DNA from 3 places in the Marinobacter sp. MA genome. Region 1 is predicted to be linked to each of the others. Evidence: predicted binding sites of a transcription regulator. Region 1 holds the regulator's gene; each other region holds the start of a gene.
What was found. The regulator sigma-54, encoded in region 1, starts transcription at its own class of promoters, with help from an activator protein. The targets are predictions, from matches to a motif close to ANTGGCATNNANNTTGCTNT.

Region 1 (4,471 bases):
ATTATGATACCGCCGGCCGGGTAGTGACCGCTGAAGGCGGCGCAGACACGGGCGAAGGCAGCGGCCGGGTAGAGATGGTGATTCAGCCACGCAGCGCCGACAGACGCACTGACAGACAGGAAACCGATGGCAGTTCTGAGAGCCAGTAACCTGGCAAAGAGTTACAAGCAGAAAAAAGTGGTGATCGACGTTTCCCTGGAAATTCGCAGTGGGGAGATAGTGGGACTGCTTGGCCCCAACGGCGCCGGGAAAACCACCTGCTTCTACATGATCGTCGGTCTGGTCCCTGCCGATCGTGGCCGCATCACCATCGACAGCCGGGATATTACGCCACTGCCGATGCACGGACGCGCCCAGCAAGGCATCGGTTACCTGCCCCAGGAAGCCTCGGTGTTCCGCAAGTTGTCGGTACGCGACAACATCATGGCGATCCTCGAAACCCGTCGGGGGCTGGGCAAAGCGGATCGAGAGAAAAAGCTCGAGGAGTTGTTGGAAGAATTCCACATAACCCATATCCGGGACAGCGTTGGCATGGCCCTGTCGGGAGGGGAACGGCGACGGGTGGAAATTGCCCGGGCGCTGGCCATGGAACCGGCCTTCATACTTCTGGATGAACCCTTCGCCGGTGTCGACCCGATATCCGTAAGCGACATCAAGCACATCATCCGGCATCTGCGTGACAAGGGTATTGGCGTTCTGATTACCGATCACAACGTGCGAGAGACCCTGGACATCTGCGAGAACGCCTACATTGTCTCCGGAGGCCACATCATCGCCTCCGGCAATGCCGATGCGATTTTGGCCAACCAGCAAGTCAAGGAAGTCTACCTGGGCGATGAATTCAGGCTGTGACACCGAAAGGCTCATTGTTTTGATGACCTGTAGCAAGTAAACTCGGCAAAGAACTTGCTAGGGTAAAATAAAACGACGGCAAGTAACCGGCATATATAGAATTTTTCACGACTTATGACACAAAGCGCTGATGAGTGACGGATCCTGAACCATGGTTATGAAAGCCTCCTTACAGTTAAAGCTGGGTCAGAGCCTGACCATGACGCCCCAGCTGCAACAGGCGATCCGGCTTCTCCAGCTCTCCACCCTCGACCTCCAACAGGAAATCCAGCAGGCACTGGAATCCAACCCCATGCTGGAGACATCCGAGGACGATGATCAGGCTGACGCAACCGCCGAGAACGACGAGCGCGAGACTAGCGAGAAAGAATCCGCGGCCGAGTCAGCGCCGGAACCTTCGAGCGACTGGGACGAATCAGAGAATGGCCCGGATTGGTCCTCCGAAAACGACATTCCGGACAACATTCCGGACGACCTGCCGGTAGACACCGCCTGGGACGACATCTACCAGTCCGCGCCCGCGCCGGCCGCCCGCAACGACGACGAGAACGATCACGATTTCGAGACCCGCAACTCGCCCACCGAAACACTTCAGGATCACCTGGAATGGCAGCTCAATCTGACCCCGCTGAGTGAACGGGACCAGGCCATTGCCCATGCCCTGATGGACGCTGTGGATGAGCGCGGCTATCTCACCAGCCCTCTGGAAGAAATCCACGCCGGACTGCTGGATGAGAACGAGGAAGACCCTCTGGAACTGGATGAAGTGGAAGCCGTCTTGCACCGCCTCCAGCACTTTGATCCGCCAGGGGTGTTTGCCCGGGATCTGCAGGAATGCCTGCTGATCCAGCTCAACCAGCTACCACCCGAGACGCCCTGGCTGGCCCAGGCGCGACTGGTGATTACCCACTACATCAATCTGCTGGGCAACCGTGACTACGCCCAGTTGCTGCGGCGCAGCCGTCTGAAAGAAGACCAGTTGCGAGAGGTTCTGGCTCTGATCACCGGCCTTAACCCGCGGCCGGGCGACGTGATTGATCGCGCCGAACCCGACTATGTCATTCCGGACGTTATCGTTCGCAAGCACAATGGCCGCTGGCGTGTTGAGCTGAATCCGGAAATTGCCCCGCGCATTCGGGTGAATGCCAGCTATGCTTCACTTATAAGGCGTGCGGACAGCAGTGCCGACAACACCTTCCTGCGTGATCAGTTGCAGGAGGCCAAGTGGTTTATCAAGAGCCTGCAAAGCCGCAATGAGACCCTGTTGAAAGTGGCGACCCGTATTGTCGAACACCAGCAGGGATTCCTGGATCACGGCGAGGAAGCCATGAAGCCGCTGATTCTTTCAGACATCGCCCAGGCGGTAGAAATGCATGAATCGACGATTTCACGGGTAACCACCCAGAAATACATGCATACCCCAAGGGGCATTTTCGAGTTGAAATATTTCTTCTCCAGCCACGTCAGCACTGACGAGGGCGGCGAATGCTCCTCCACGGCCATCCGGGCGATGATCAAGAAGCTGATTGCCGCGGAAACGCCCAAAAAGCCGTTGAGCGACAGTAAAATTGCAGCCATGCTAGGAGAACAGGGAATCAAGGTTGCGCGACGCACCGTTGCAAAGTACCGGGAGGCCATGCACATTCCGCCGTCCAACGAGCGCAAGCGGCTGGTCTGAATACCCCGGTGCGGGGCGCAACACCGTATTCGCCGGCGCACAATGCGCCAGCACCCAGACCGGCTCCCGGGAGCCGGCACGATGACAACAGGAGACGCCTATGCAACTCAATATTTCAGGCCATCACGTAGAACTGACTCCCGCACTGAAAGATTACGTTTCAGAGAAGTTCGAAAAGCTCGAGCGTCACTTCGACCACATCAGTAACTGCCAGGTGACCCTGGAAGTGGAAAAGGTGCGCCAGATTGCGGAAGCCACGTTGCACGTGGTTGGTGGTGAGATTCACGCAAAGGCAGAAAACGAGGACATGTACGCAGCCATCGATGCCCTGATCGATAAACTGGACCGCCAGATCCTCAAGCACAAGGAAAAGAATGTAGACCGGATGCACGGAAACGGCTCTCGCTAACTGGCTGTTTTCATGCAAGTCATCTAATCGAGCTGCGACATGAACAACGTGTCGCAGCCTTTTTTTTAACGGAAACGCAGTCGATCCATGAGCGACACATCCCTGACCATAGACACTATTCTTGTTCCGGAGCTCACCCTCTGCAGGGTACCTGCGTCCAGCAAGAAACGGGCCCTGGAGTTTATTGCCGAGCAAATAAACCACCAGGACAATACGCTCAGCGAGACCCAGCTCTTCAACAACCTCATTTCCCGTGAGCGTCTGGGCAGTACCGGCATTGGCCAGGGGATCGCCATTCCCCACTGTCGCCTGGAGGGCCTTGATCACGTGGTGGGCGTGCTGATGACGCTCGAAGAAAGCGTTGAATTCGATGCCATCGACAATCAGCCGGTGGATCTGATTTTTGCCCTGATCGTCCCGAAAGAGGCAACCAGCGAACACCTGGAGCTGCTCAGCCAACTGGCAGAGAAGTTCAATGAGCGGTCGTTCTGTGATCGCCTCCGGCAATGTGAGGACGCCGGCACGCTGTACCAGCGCATGACCGCCTCAGGCGGCTGATTTTCATTGCAGTGGAGGTGATTTGGTCATGAAGCTGATTATCGTCAGTGGCAGGTCCGGTTCGGGTAAAAGTACCGCGCTTCATGTGCTGGAGGACCTCGGGTTCTACTGCATCGACAATCTTCCCATTGGCTTGCTTTTTCCTCTCACCCGGGAAGCCGCGAGCCAGACCAAGCCCGGCCGGCTCGGCAAGATGGCGGTCAGCATTGATGCGCGCAACCTTTCCGGCGAGCTCGCCAATTTCGAGGAAATTTACCGGCGCCTCCAGGAGACCGGGGTTACCGTTGAAATTATCTTCCTTGATGCCGACGAGCAGTCACTTCTCCAGCGTTTCCACGCCACCCGCAGAAAACACCCGCTGAGTGACGACAAGACCTCCCTCAGGGAAGCCATTACCAGCGAGAAGAAGCTGCTTGAACCACTTTCCAAGCTTTCCGACCTGTATGTGAACACCACCGGTATGTCGATGTACGAACTTCGGGATATGGTGAAGCAGAGAGTTGTTGGCCGGAAGGATCAGGAGCTGGCACTGCTGTTCCAGTCGTTTGGCTTCAAGCACGGAGTACCGCTGGATTCCGACTATGTTTTCGATGTCCGCTGTTTGCCCAACCCTTACTGGGATACCAGTCTGCGGAAGTACGTGGGCACGGATCAGCCGGTTATCGAATTTCTGGAAAAGGAACCGGCGAGCCGGAAGATGATCGACGACCTGAAGGCCTTCCTGGATACCTGGCTGCCCTCCTTCGCAGACAGCAACCGCAGCTATATGACGATTTCCATTGGCTGTACCGGCGGCCAGCACCGTTCAGTGTATGTTTGCGAGCAGTTGGGCGACTACTTCCGGCAGCGCTACAGCAATGTGCAGGTACGCCATACCGAACTGCCACACCTTCAGACCCGGGAAGAGATCTGATCGAACCATGATTCGCCGCCCGATTACCATCATCAACAAGCTGGGTTTGCACGCGCGCGCC
Region 2 (4,471 bases), 170 kb from region 1:
ACCGTTTTACTTTCATGATGCCTCTTCCTCCACCGGCAACGCCGTGCCGGCGCTGTCCGCTCTGTCATCCGCGCCGTTACTGGCCAACGGACGCCACGATCGTAATCTGTTTGTTATCCGGAATTTCCTGGTACGAGAGCACGTGCAGTCGCTCTACCCCATAGCTGGCAAACTTCGCCAGGACCGGCCGCAGTGGCCCGGACACCAGCAGAATGGCCGGTTTGCCAAGCATTTCCTGGCGCTGGACGCTCTCCTGAAGCGATCGCTGGAGCTTCTCAACCATATTCGGCTCCAGAACCAGGCCAATGTCTTCCTGACCGCCGGATTGTTGACTCTGCTGAACAGACTTCAGCAATAACTGTTCCAAGTCCGGATCCAGGGTGATCACCGGTATCTCTGATTCGTTGCCGCAGATGCTCTGGACAATCATCCGGCGCAGGGACTGCCGGGCTACCGTGGTCAGCAGCTTGGGATCCTGACTCTTCGGATGAACATTCACGATGGCCTCGGCAATGGACCGCATATCCCGGATCGGCACTTCCTCCTTCAGCAGGTTCTGCAAGACCTTCAGGAGCAGGCTGATGGAAACGGTGGTGGGTACCAGCTCTTCGGCCAGCTTCGGAGAAATCTTCTCAAGCTGATCCAGCCACTTCTGGACTTCCTCGTGGCCCAGCAGTTCGTGGGCGTGTTTCTGCAACACCTGGTTCAGATGGGTGGCAACCACGGTACTGGCATCGACCACGGTATAACCAAGGGTCTGTGCCTGGTCTTTCTTATCGGGCTCGATCCAACAGGCATCAAGACCGAACGCCGGATCCTTTCCTTCAATCCCTTCAACCTTTCCAAATACCTGGCCGGGGTCGATGGCCAGCTCCCGGTCCGGGTGAATCTCCGCCTCGGCGATGGTTACGCCCATCAGGGTGATGCGATAGACGTTGGGCATCAGGTCCAGATTGTCGCGAATATGAACCGAAGGCATCAGGAAACCCAGATCCTGGGACAGTTTTTTGCGAACGCCCTTGATGCGACTGAGCAACTGACCGCCCTGGGATTTATCGACCAGCGGAATCAGCCGGTACCCGACTTCCAGACCGACGATATCGACGGTGGACACATCGTCCCAACCCAGCTCTTTGGTCTCTCCGGGTGCCGGCAGCTGACGTGCCTGATCGCCACCCGCGTCTCCGCCCGGCGGCAGATCCCGCCCCGCCGGTCGTGGTGCCGCGCCGCCAGCGCCCCTGGCCGGGAAGGCGCCCTCCTCGACAGTCTGCCTCTGGTGTTTCCAGATATACCAGGCAGCGCCGCCCGCCAGCGCACCCAGACCGAGGAAGGCCACGTGAGGCATGCCGGGAATCAGGCCGAGGATAATCAGGATTCCAGCGGCAATGGACAGTGCCTTCGGTGCACTGAACATCTGCTGCAGGATCTGGCCGCCCATGTCCTGGCTGGAAGTAACCCGCGTTACCATGATCGCCGCAGACGTGGACAGCAGCAGCGAGGGAATCTGTGCCACCAGGTCGTCACCAATGGTCAATAGCGCATAGCGCTCCATGGCCAGCCCGAAATCCAGGCCATGCTGGAGCATACCGATGGCGATCCCGCCGACGATGTTAATGGCAAGAATGAGCAAGCCGGCAATGGCATCGCCTTTAACGAACTTGGACGCACCGTCCATGGAACCATAGAAATCCGCCTCCTGGGCAATCTCGGCCCGGCGATGCTTGGCTTCGTCCTGATTGATCAGGCCGGCGTTGAGATCCGCATCAATGGCCATCTGTTTGCCGGGCATGGCATCCAGGGTGAAACGGGCACTCACTTCGGAGACCCGGCCGGCGCCCTTGGTGACCACCAGGAAGTTAATGATCATCAGGATCGCAAAGACCACCAGACCCACGGCGTAGTTGCCTCCGATGAGTACCGCACCGAAGGATTCGATCACCTTACCGGCCGCGTCGCCGCCCTCGTGGCCGTTCAACAGAACGATCCGGGTGGACGCCACGTTCAGGGCCAGACGCAGCAGCGTGGCCACCAGCAGTACCGTGGGGAAAGAGGCAAACTCCATGGGCCGAAGGGCGTAGACACAGACCAGCAGAATGACAATCGACAGGGTGATGTTGAACGTGAAGAACACGTCCAGCAAAAACGCCGGCATGGGCAGAATCATCATACCGAGCAAGCCCATCAGCATGATGGGAATGCCCAGATTTCCCCGCGTCAGGGTTTTGACGTTATTGAGGACTAAAGCTCTGTCCATGCCGGATACTTCTCCGATTGGCCGTGCCTGCAGGCGTTTCAAAGGTCGAAAATCTGACGCGGCGGCGTCGTTTGGAAGAGTTATCGCAAGATCCGTACCAGCCCTTAGTGGATTTCCGCGAACCGGCCATTTGCGGCCTGACTCGCCTTGCCAGATGCGGTATCCTTGCGCCATTTAATTGCGACGCTAAAACCCCAACCAGACACACAGGTGACCCCATGCCAATCCACGAGGTAAAACACCCTCTGATCCGCCACAAGCTCGGCATCATGCGCCGTGCGGATATCAGCACCAAGAATTTCCGGGAGCTGGCACAGGAAGTTGGTGCACTTCTGACCTACGAGGCCACCAAGGACTTTAACCTGCAGGAAAAAACCATCGAAGGCTGGGCCGGCCCAGTGAATGTGGAACAGATTCACGGCAAGAAAGTCACCATCGTTCCGATCCTCCGGGCCGGGCTTGGCATGCTCGACGGTGTTCTGAGCCTCATTCCTGTTGCCCGGGTCAGTGTTGTCGGCCAGATCCGCAACGAGGAAACACTCGAGGCCAGCACCTACCTGGAAAAACTGGTGGGTGAGCTGGATCAGCGAATGGCCATGATCGTCGATCCCATGCTCGCTACCGGCGGCTCCATGATTTCCACCATCGACCTGCTCAAGAAAGCCGGCAGCACCGAGATCAGGGCCCTGGTTCTGGTAGCCGCGCCCGAGGGCGTCAAGAAAGTCCTCGAGGCCCATCCGGACGTGTCGATCTACACGGCCTCCGTTGATGAACGCCTGAACGAGAAAGGTTATATCCTTCCGGGTCTCGGCGATGCCGGCGACAAGATCTTCGGCACCAAGCAGAAGGACGTTTAAGCATGCAGGATCATACCAACGACCCGGTCTGGAAACAGGCCATTGCCGGCTCACAAATGCTGCTGGTGGCCTTCGGTGCCCTGGTGCTGATGCCATTGATAACCGGCCTGGATCCCAACGTGGCCCTGTTCACCGCCGGTCTGGGCACCCTGATATTTCACGTGGTGACCGGCGGGCAGATCCCGATTTTCCTGGCGTCCTCCTTCGCCTTTATTGCTCCCGTAATCGCCTCCAAAGGCCGGTTTGGCATGGAAGAAACCCTGGGCGGCCTGATGGCCGCAGGTATTCTCTACATCTTCCTGAGTGGCCTGGTTCGGATGCGGGGCACCGGCTTTGTCCGCCGCCTGCTGCCACCAGTGGTCATCGGCCCCGTGATCATGACCATCGGTCTCGGCCTGGCACCGGTTGCAGTTCACATGGCCTCCGGCCGTACGGGTGACGGCGCCAACCAGCTGATCCCCTACGACACCGCTATCTGGATCGCGATGATTTCCCTGGCCGTAACCATCATCATGTCGGTCTGGGCCAAAGGCATCTTCCGACTGATTCCCATCATGTTCGGCGTGATCACCGGCTACATCCTCTCCGCGTTTGCAGGCATCGTAGATACTACGCCCATCAAAGAAGCCGCCTGGTTTGCCGTTCCCAACTTCGTTGCGCCCGAGTTCAGCTGGGGCGCCGTGCTGTTCATGATTCCGGTGGCCATCGCCCCGGCCATCGAACACATTGGCGACGTGCTGGCCATCGGCAACGTGACCCGCAAGAACTATCTGGAAAAGCCGGGCCTCCACCGCACCCTCCTGGGTGACGGCCTGGCCACCAGTGCTGCTTCCATGCTCGGTGGACCACCCAACACCACCTACTCTGAAGTCACCGGCGCGGTCATGCTGACCAAGAACTTCAACCCGAAAGTCATGTGGTGGGCGGCCGGCGTAGCCATCGTTCTGGCCTTTGTTGGCAAGTTCGGCGCGGCGCTGCAGACCATCCCGGTCCCCGTTATGGGCGGCATTCTGTGCCTGCTGTTCGGCTCCATTGCCGTGGTTGGCCTTAACACGCTGATCCGTCACCAGGTGGACCTGTCACAGTCTCGCAATCTGGTGATCGTCGGGGTCACCCTGGTATTCGGTATCGGCGGGATGGTGCTGGGGCACCTGGAAGGCATCGCGCTTTGTGCGGTAGCGGCCATCATCCTGAACCTGATCCTCCCAGGCAGCCGCGAGGCATGGGGCAAAGCCGTCTATGAGCAGAAAGCCGACTGACAGCTCCGGCATCAGCTTCACTGCCCTCTATACCGGTGCCGTCTGGCACCGGTACGGGCTTTCTGACGATACCCTGGCAACGGAAAAAGGCCGCTGGCTAT
Region 3 (4,471 bases), 2.0 Mb from region 1:
GAGAACCCGGTCAAATACTTCCGTGAGGAAGATGCCAACAATCGGCCATTCGTCACCCGCTATTACAATGCCGGCGTGCATCGGGGTGCGTTGGCAATGCCTCAGTTCATGGTGGACGCACTGGAAGATGAGGTTCGACCGGAAGAAGGCTGAGTAAGGTCTGCAAACAAAAAAAGGGGCGCCAGATGGCGCCCCTTTTTTCGTCCTTCGTGTCAGGGTTTACTGCTTGCCGCTGACAAACTCCGGATAGGCTTCCATACCGCACTCGGACAGATCCACACCTTCGTACTCGTCTTCTTCGCTGACCCGAATGCCCATGACGGCTTTCAGGATGCTCCAGACGATCAGGCTGGTAACGAATACCCAGACGAAGATGGTGAGCATCCCGACCAGCTGACCCATGAAGGTAGCGTCTGCGTCGGACAGGAGAACCGCGAAGATACCCCAGATACCAACCACGCCGTGCACAGAGATGGCACCGACCGGGTCGTCAATGCGCAGCTTGTCCATGGTCACGATGGAGAACACAACCAGGGTGCCGCCGATGGCGCCAATGATGGTGGCGAGCAGGGGAGACGGGTCCGCCGGCTCGGCAGTGATGGCAACCAGACCAGCCAGGGCGCCGTTCAGGGCCATGGTCAGGTCAGCCTTGCCGAACATCAGGCGAGCTACGATCAGGGCAGCAATCAGGCCACCGGCTGCAGCCGCGTTGGTGTTCAGGAACACGTTGGCAACTTCGTTGGCAACACCGATACCACCCAGCTTCAGGGTAGAGCCACCGTTGAACCCGAACCAGCCCATCCACAGGATGAAGGTACCAAGCGTTGCCAGGGGCAGGTTGGCACCCGGGAAGGCGCGGATCTCGCCTTTGGCGCCGTACTTGCCTTTACGGGCACCGAGGAGGATAACGCCAGCCAGGGCTGCAGCTGCGCCGGCCATGTGAACGATACCGGAACCGGCGTAGTCGCTGTAACTCAGCTCGTACATGCCGAATACCGCGTCGCCGTTCCAGGTCCAGGAACCCTGCATCGGGTAGATGAAACCACACATAACAACCGCGAAAGCGAGGAAAGCCCAGAGCTTCATGCGCTCGGCCACGGCACCGGAAACGATGGACATGGCGGTCGCAACGAAGACAACCTGGAAGAAGAAGTCGGAAGCGCCACTGTACTCACCCATGTCGCTGAAGCCAGCTTCGGTAGAGGCTGCAATGACACTGGCAATGGCTGCGTCGTCCATCTCGGCCACAGTTGTGACGCCGCTCAGGAAGATGCCACCGTCGTACATGATGTCGTAGCCGACAATCAGGTACATGGTACAGGCGACCGCAAACAGGGCCACGTTCTTGGTCAGGATTTCGGTGGTGTTCTTGGCACGCACCAGACCAGCTTCCAGCATGGCAAAGCCGGCGGCCATCCACATGACCAGGGCACCGCAAATCAGGAAGTAAAAGGTATCCAGCGCATACTGGAGTTCAAAAATGTGATTTAGATTGCTTTCCATATGAAGCCCTCCGCACGAGGCTTTTCAGGTTATAAAAATTTTTTGCGTTGGCTGTTCGAATTATCAGAGCTGGTTCAGACCGCTTCTTCGCCGGTTTCGCCAGTCCGGATCCGGATGGCTTGAGCCAGTTCAGTCACAAAGATCTTGCCGTCGCCGATCTTGCCGGTGTTGGCTGCCTTGGTGATGGACTCGATGACCTGGTCCAGCAGGTTGTCGCCAATGGCAACTTCCACCTTCACTTTGGGCAGGAAGTCCACTACATATTCCGCGCCACGATAGAGTTCTGTGTGGCCTTTTTGCCGACCGAAGCCTTTGACTTCAGTGACGGTTACGCCTTGTACGCCAATCTCGGATAGTGCCTCACGGACATCATCCAACTTGAAAGGCTTGATGATCGCTGTCACAAGTTTCATTGCTTTCTCCTTGGTAAAGCCGTCCCAACAGTGAGGGCCCGTCGGCCGATTGTTGAGTTCGGGATGCTGCCACCTCGCACACCAATTGTGCGGATTGCGTACGAGAGCTTTAGCATCGGGTATGCCAACGCAAAAAATTACAATAAAAACAATTATATATGATATCCGCGTACCAGAATGGCGCAAAGTTGTGCACCAAAATAGAGCGGGTAGCTGACCAGTGAGCCAAATTGGAGCGGGCTCTCTGGCCGGGCAGCCCCCATTATAGGGTCCGCAACCTACAGTATGGCAGGGGCTGCGATGTGATACACTCCCGCAGACCGGCAACAGGCCCTGTCTTTTAGTCGAAGCCGGACATTTCAGTGATTCGTGAGGTGATGTGTGAAAGGTCCACAGGATATTTTTGCTCAGCTGCAGGGCCAGTTTGGCCAGTTCGTACCCGACATGGCCCGCGCTGCACGGGAAGATTTTGAAACCCAGGCCCGGGCGACTGTGATGGCCGTACTGTCCCGCCTTGAGCTGGTGACACGAGAGGAATTCGATGCCCAGCAGGCCGTCTTGCTGAAGACCCGTGAAAAGGTGGATGCGCTCGAGAAGCGGGTGGCCGAACTGGAAAACTCCCTGCCAAAACAGTAAACCACGGACACGCTCGGCAGGACGCCGGGCGAGCAGTTCCGCTCATTACCATGGAAGGTTGTCATGCTTGCTATCGTTCATTCCCGCGCCTCAATTGGCGTGTCAGCGCCGGCCGTTACGGTCGAGGTCCATCTTTCCGGCGGTCTGCCGGCGCTCTCGATCGTGGGCCTGCCGGAAACCGGTGTCCGAGAAAGCAAGGAGCGCGTTCGGAGCGCTCTCCTGAACGCCGGCTTCGAGTTTCCTGCCCGCAGAATCACCATTAATCTTGCGCCTGCCGATCTTCCCAAGGAGGGAGGTCGGTTCGATTTGCCCATCGCTCTGGGCATTCTGGCAGCCTCGGGACAGATCCCGGTGGAGAGTCTTTCCGATTGCGAATTTCTGGGCGAATTGTCCCTTGATGGTGCATTGAGGCCGCTCAAGGGTGTATTGCCGGCTGTGCTGGCGGCCCGGCAAGATCAGCGGAGTTTGCTCGTTCCGCATGGCAATGCCGAGGAGGCGGCCCTGGCCAGCCAGGGTGACGTTCTGGCGGCCGGCCACCTGCTGGCGGTGTGCGAGCATTTGAGTGGCCGCGCCCGCCTGGTGCCAGTGCCGCGATCCTCGCTGGAACAGGCGCCGGCCACTCAGGGTGAGGTGCCGGATCTGTCGGATGTGCGTGGCCAGCGGGTACCCCGGAGGGCTCTGGAGGTCGCGGCGGCTGGCAACCACAATCTTCTGTTCTTCGGTCCACCGGGAACCGGCAAGAGTATGCTCGCCAGTCGGTTGCCCGGCATTCTTCCGGGGCTGGAGGATGCAGCGGCCATGGAAGTGGCCAGCGTCCATTCGGTGGCCGGGCTTCCGATTCGTTCCGGGGGTTGGCGGGAGCCGCCGTTCCGATCGCCTCACCACACCGCATCGGCCGTCGCTCTGGTGGGCGGTGGAAGCAGCCCGAGGCCCGGTGAAATCTCCCTCGCGCATCGGGGCGTACTGTTTCTCGACGAGTTGCCAGAATTCGAGCGTCGAGTGCTCGAGGTGTTGCGGGAACCGATGGAAACCGGCGAGATTTCGATCAGTCGCGCGGCGCGGCAGGTGAATTTTCCGGCCCGATTTCAGGTGGTGGGTGCAATGAATCCTTGTCCCTGTGGTTATAGCGGTCATCCCACCATTGAGTGTCAGTGTACGCCACAACAGGTCGCGCGGTACCGGTCGAAAATCTCCGGGCCGCTTCTGGACAGGTTCGATCTCCACGTTGAAGTGCCTGTGCAGGGTGGGGACGTACTGATGCGGCAGGGCGGCGACGGCGAAACCAGTGCCACCGTCCGGGAGCGTGTACTGGCTGCGAGGGCCCGGCAAGCAGAGCGGGGTTGCCTGAATGCCGCACTGTCCGGGCGTGATCTGCAGTCCGCATGCCGACTTGATCGCACCGGTGAACGACTGCTCACCGGTGCGATGGAAAAGCTGGGCCTCTCTGCTCGGGCGTTGCACCGCATATTGCGGGTTGCCAGAACGCTTGCGGATCTGGAGGGCTGTGAAGAGCTAGGCCAGAGCCATCTGGTTGAAGCGCTGGGTTACCGGCAACTGGACCGACAACAGGGCCGCAACTCGGTGGTATCCGCCTGAGCGACGACACTCTGGTAAACTGTTGGCAAATACCGTTAAACAGACCCGCTGCCTGCGGTTAAGGATTGCAGATGACAGACCAGAAAGAACCGCAAGATCCCAAAGATTCCGCCGATTCCCCGGTCACGACCCGTCGCGGTGTGCGTAGCTTCGTTCTGCGGCAGGGCCGCATGACGGAAGGCCAGAAAAAGGCGTTTGAACGGAGTTGGCCGAAGTACGGCCTGACCCGCGAGAACGGAATGATCGACCCTCGTGAGCTTTTTGGCCGAGACAACATGCTTAACCTGGAAATCGGTTTTGGCATGGGACGGTCCCTGGCAGAG

Region 2: a site for sigma-54 is predicted at 2,337-2,356, ahead of flhA (flagellar biosynthesis protein FlhA). Genes of this name have one in related genera too.
Region 3: a site for sigma-54 is predicted at 2,026-2,045, ahead of glnK (P-II family nitrogen regulator). Genes of this name have one in related genera too.

The regions. Positions count from the first base shown of each region.
Region 1 covers NZ_CP103058.1:2,951,137-2,955,607, forward strand. Annotated here, with positions in the region: gene lptA (lipopolysaccharide transport periplasmic protein LptA) at 1-149, shown strand, start outside; gene lptB (LPS export ABC transporter ATP-binding protein) at 127-852, shown strand; gene NUW46_RS13650 (RNA polymerase factor sigma-54) at 1,010-2,530, shown strand; gene hpf (ribosome hibernation promoting factor) at 2,631-2,939, shown strand; gene ptsN (PTS IIA-like nitrogen regulatory protein PtsN) at 3,027-3,497, shown strand; gene rapZ (RNase adapter RapZ) at 3,526-4,410, shown strand; gene NUW46_RS13670 (HPr family phosphocarrier protein) at 4,418-4,471, shown strand, end outside.
Region 2 covers NZ_CP103058.1:2,781,308-2,785,778, forward strand. Annotated here, with positions in the region: gene flhF (flagellar biosynthesis protein FlhF) at 1-16, opposite strand, end outside; gene flhA (flagellar biosynthesis protein FlhA) at 77-2,254, opposite strand; gene upp (uracil phosphoribosyltransferase) at 2,473-3,111, shown strand; gene NUW46_RS12880 (uracil-xanthine permease family protein) at 3,114-4,370, shown strand; gene NUW46_RS12885 (class I SAM-dependent methyltransferase) at 4,351-4,471, shown strand, end outside.
Region 3 covers NZ_CP103058.1:621,143-625,613, forward strand. Annotated here, with positions in the region: gene speE (polyamine aminopropyltransferase) at 1-153, shown strand, start outside; gene NUW46_RS02795 (ammonium transporter) at 220-1,503, opposite strand; gene glnK (P-II family nitrogen regulator) at 1,578-1,916, opposite strand; gene NUW46_RS02805 (accessory factor UbiK family protein) at 2,298-2,552, shown strand; gene NUW46_RS02810 (YifB family Mg chelatase-like AAA ATPase) at 2,616-4,148, shown strand; gene trmB (tRNA (guanosine(46)-N7)-methyltransferase TrmB) at 4,220-4,471, shown strand, end outside.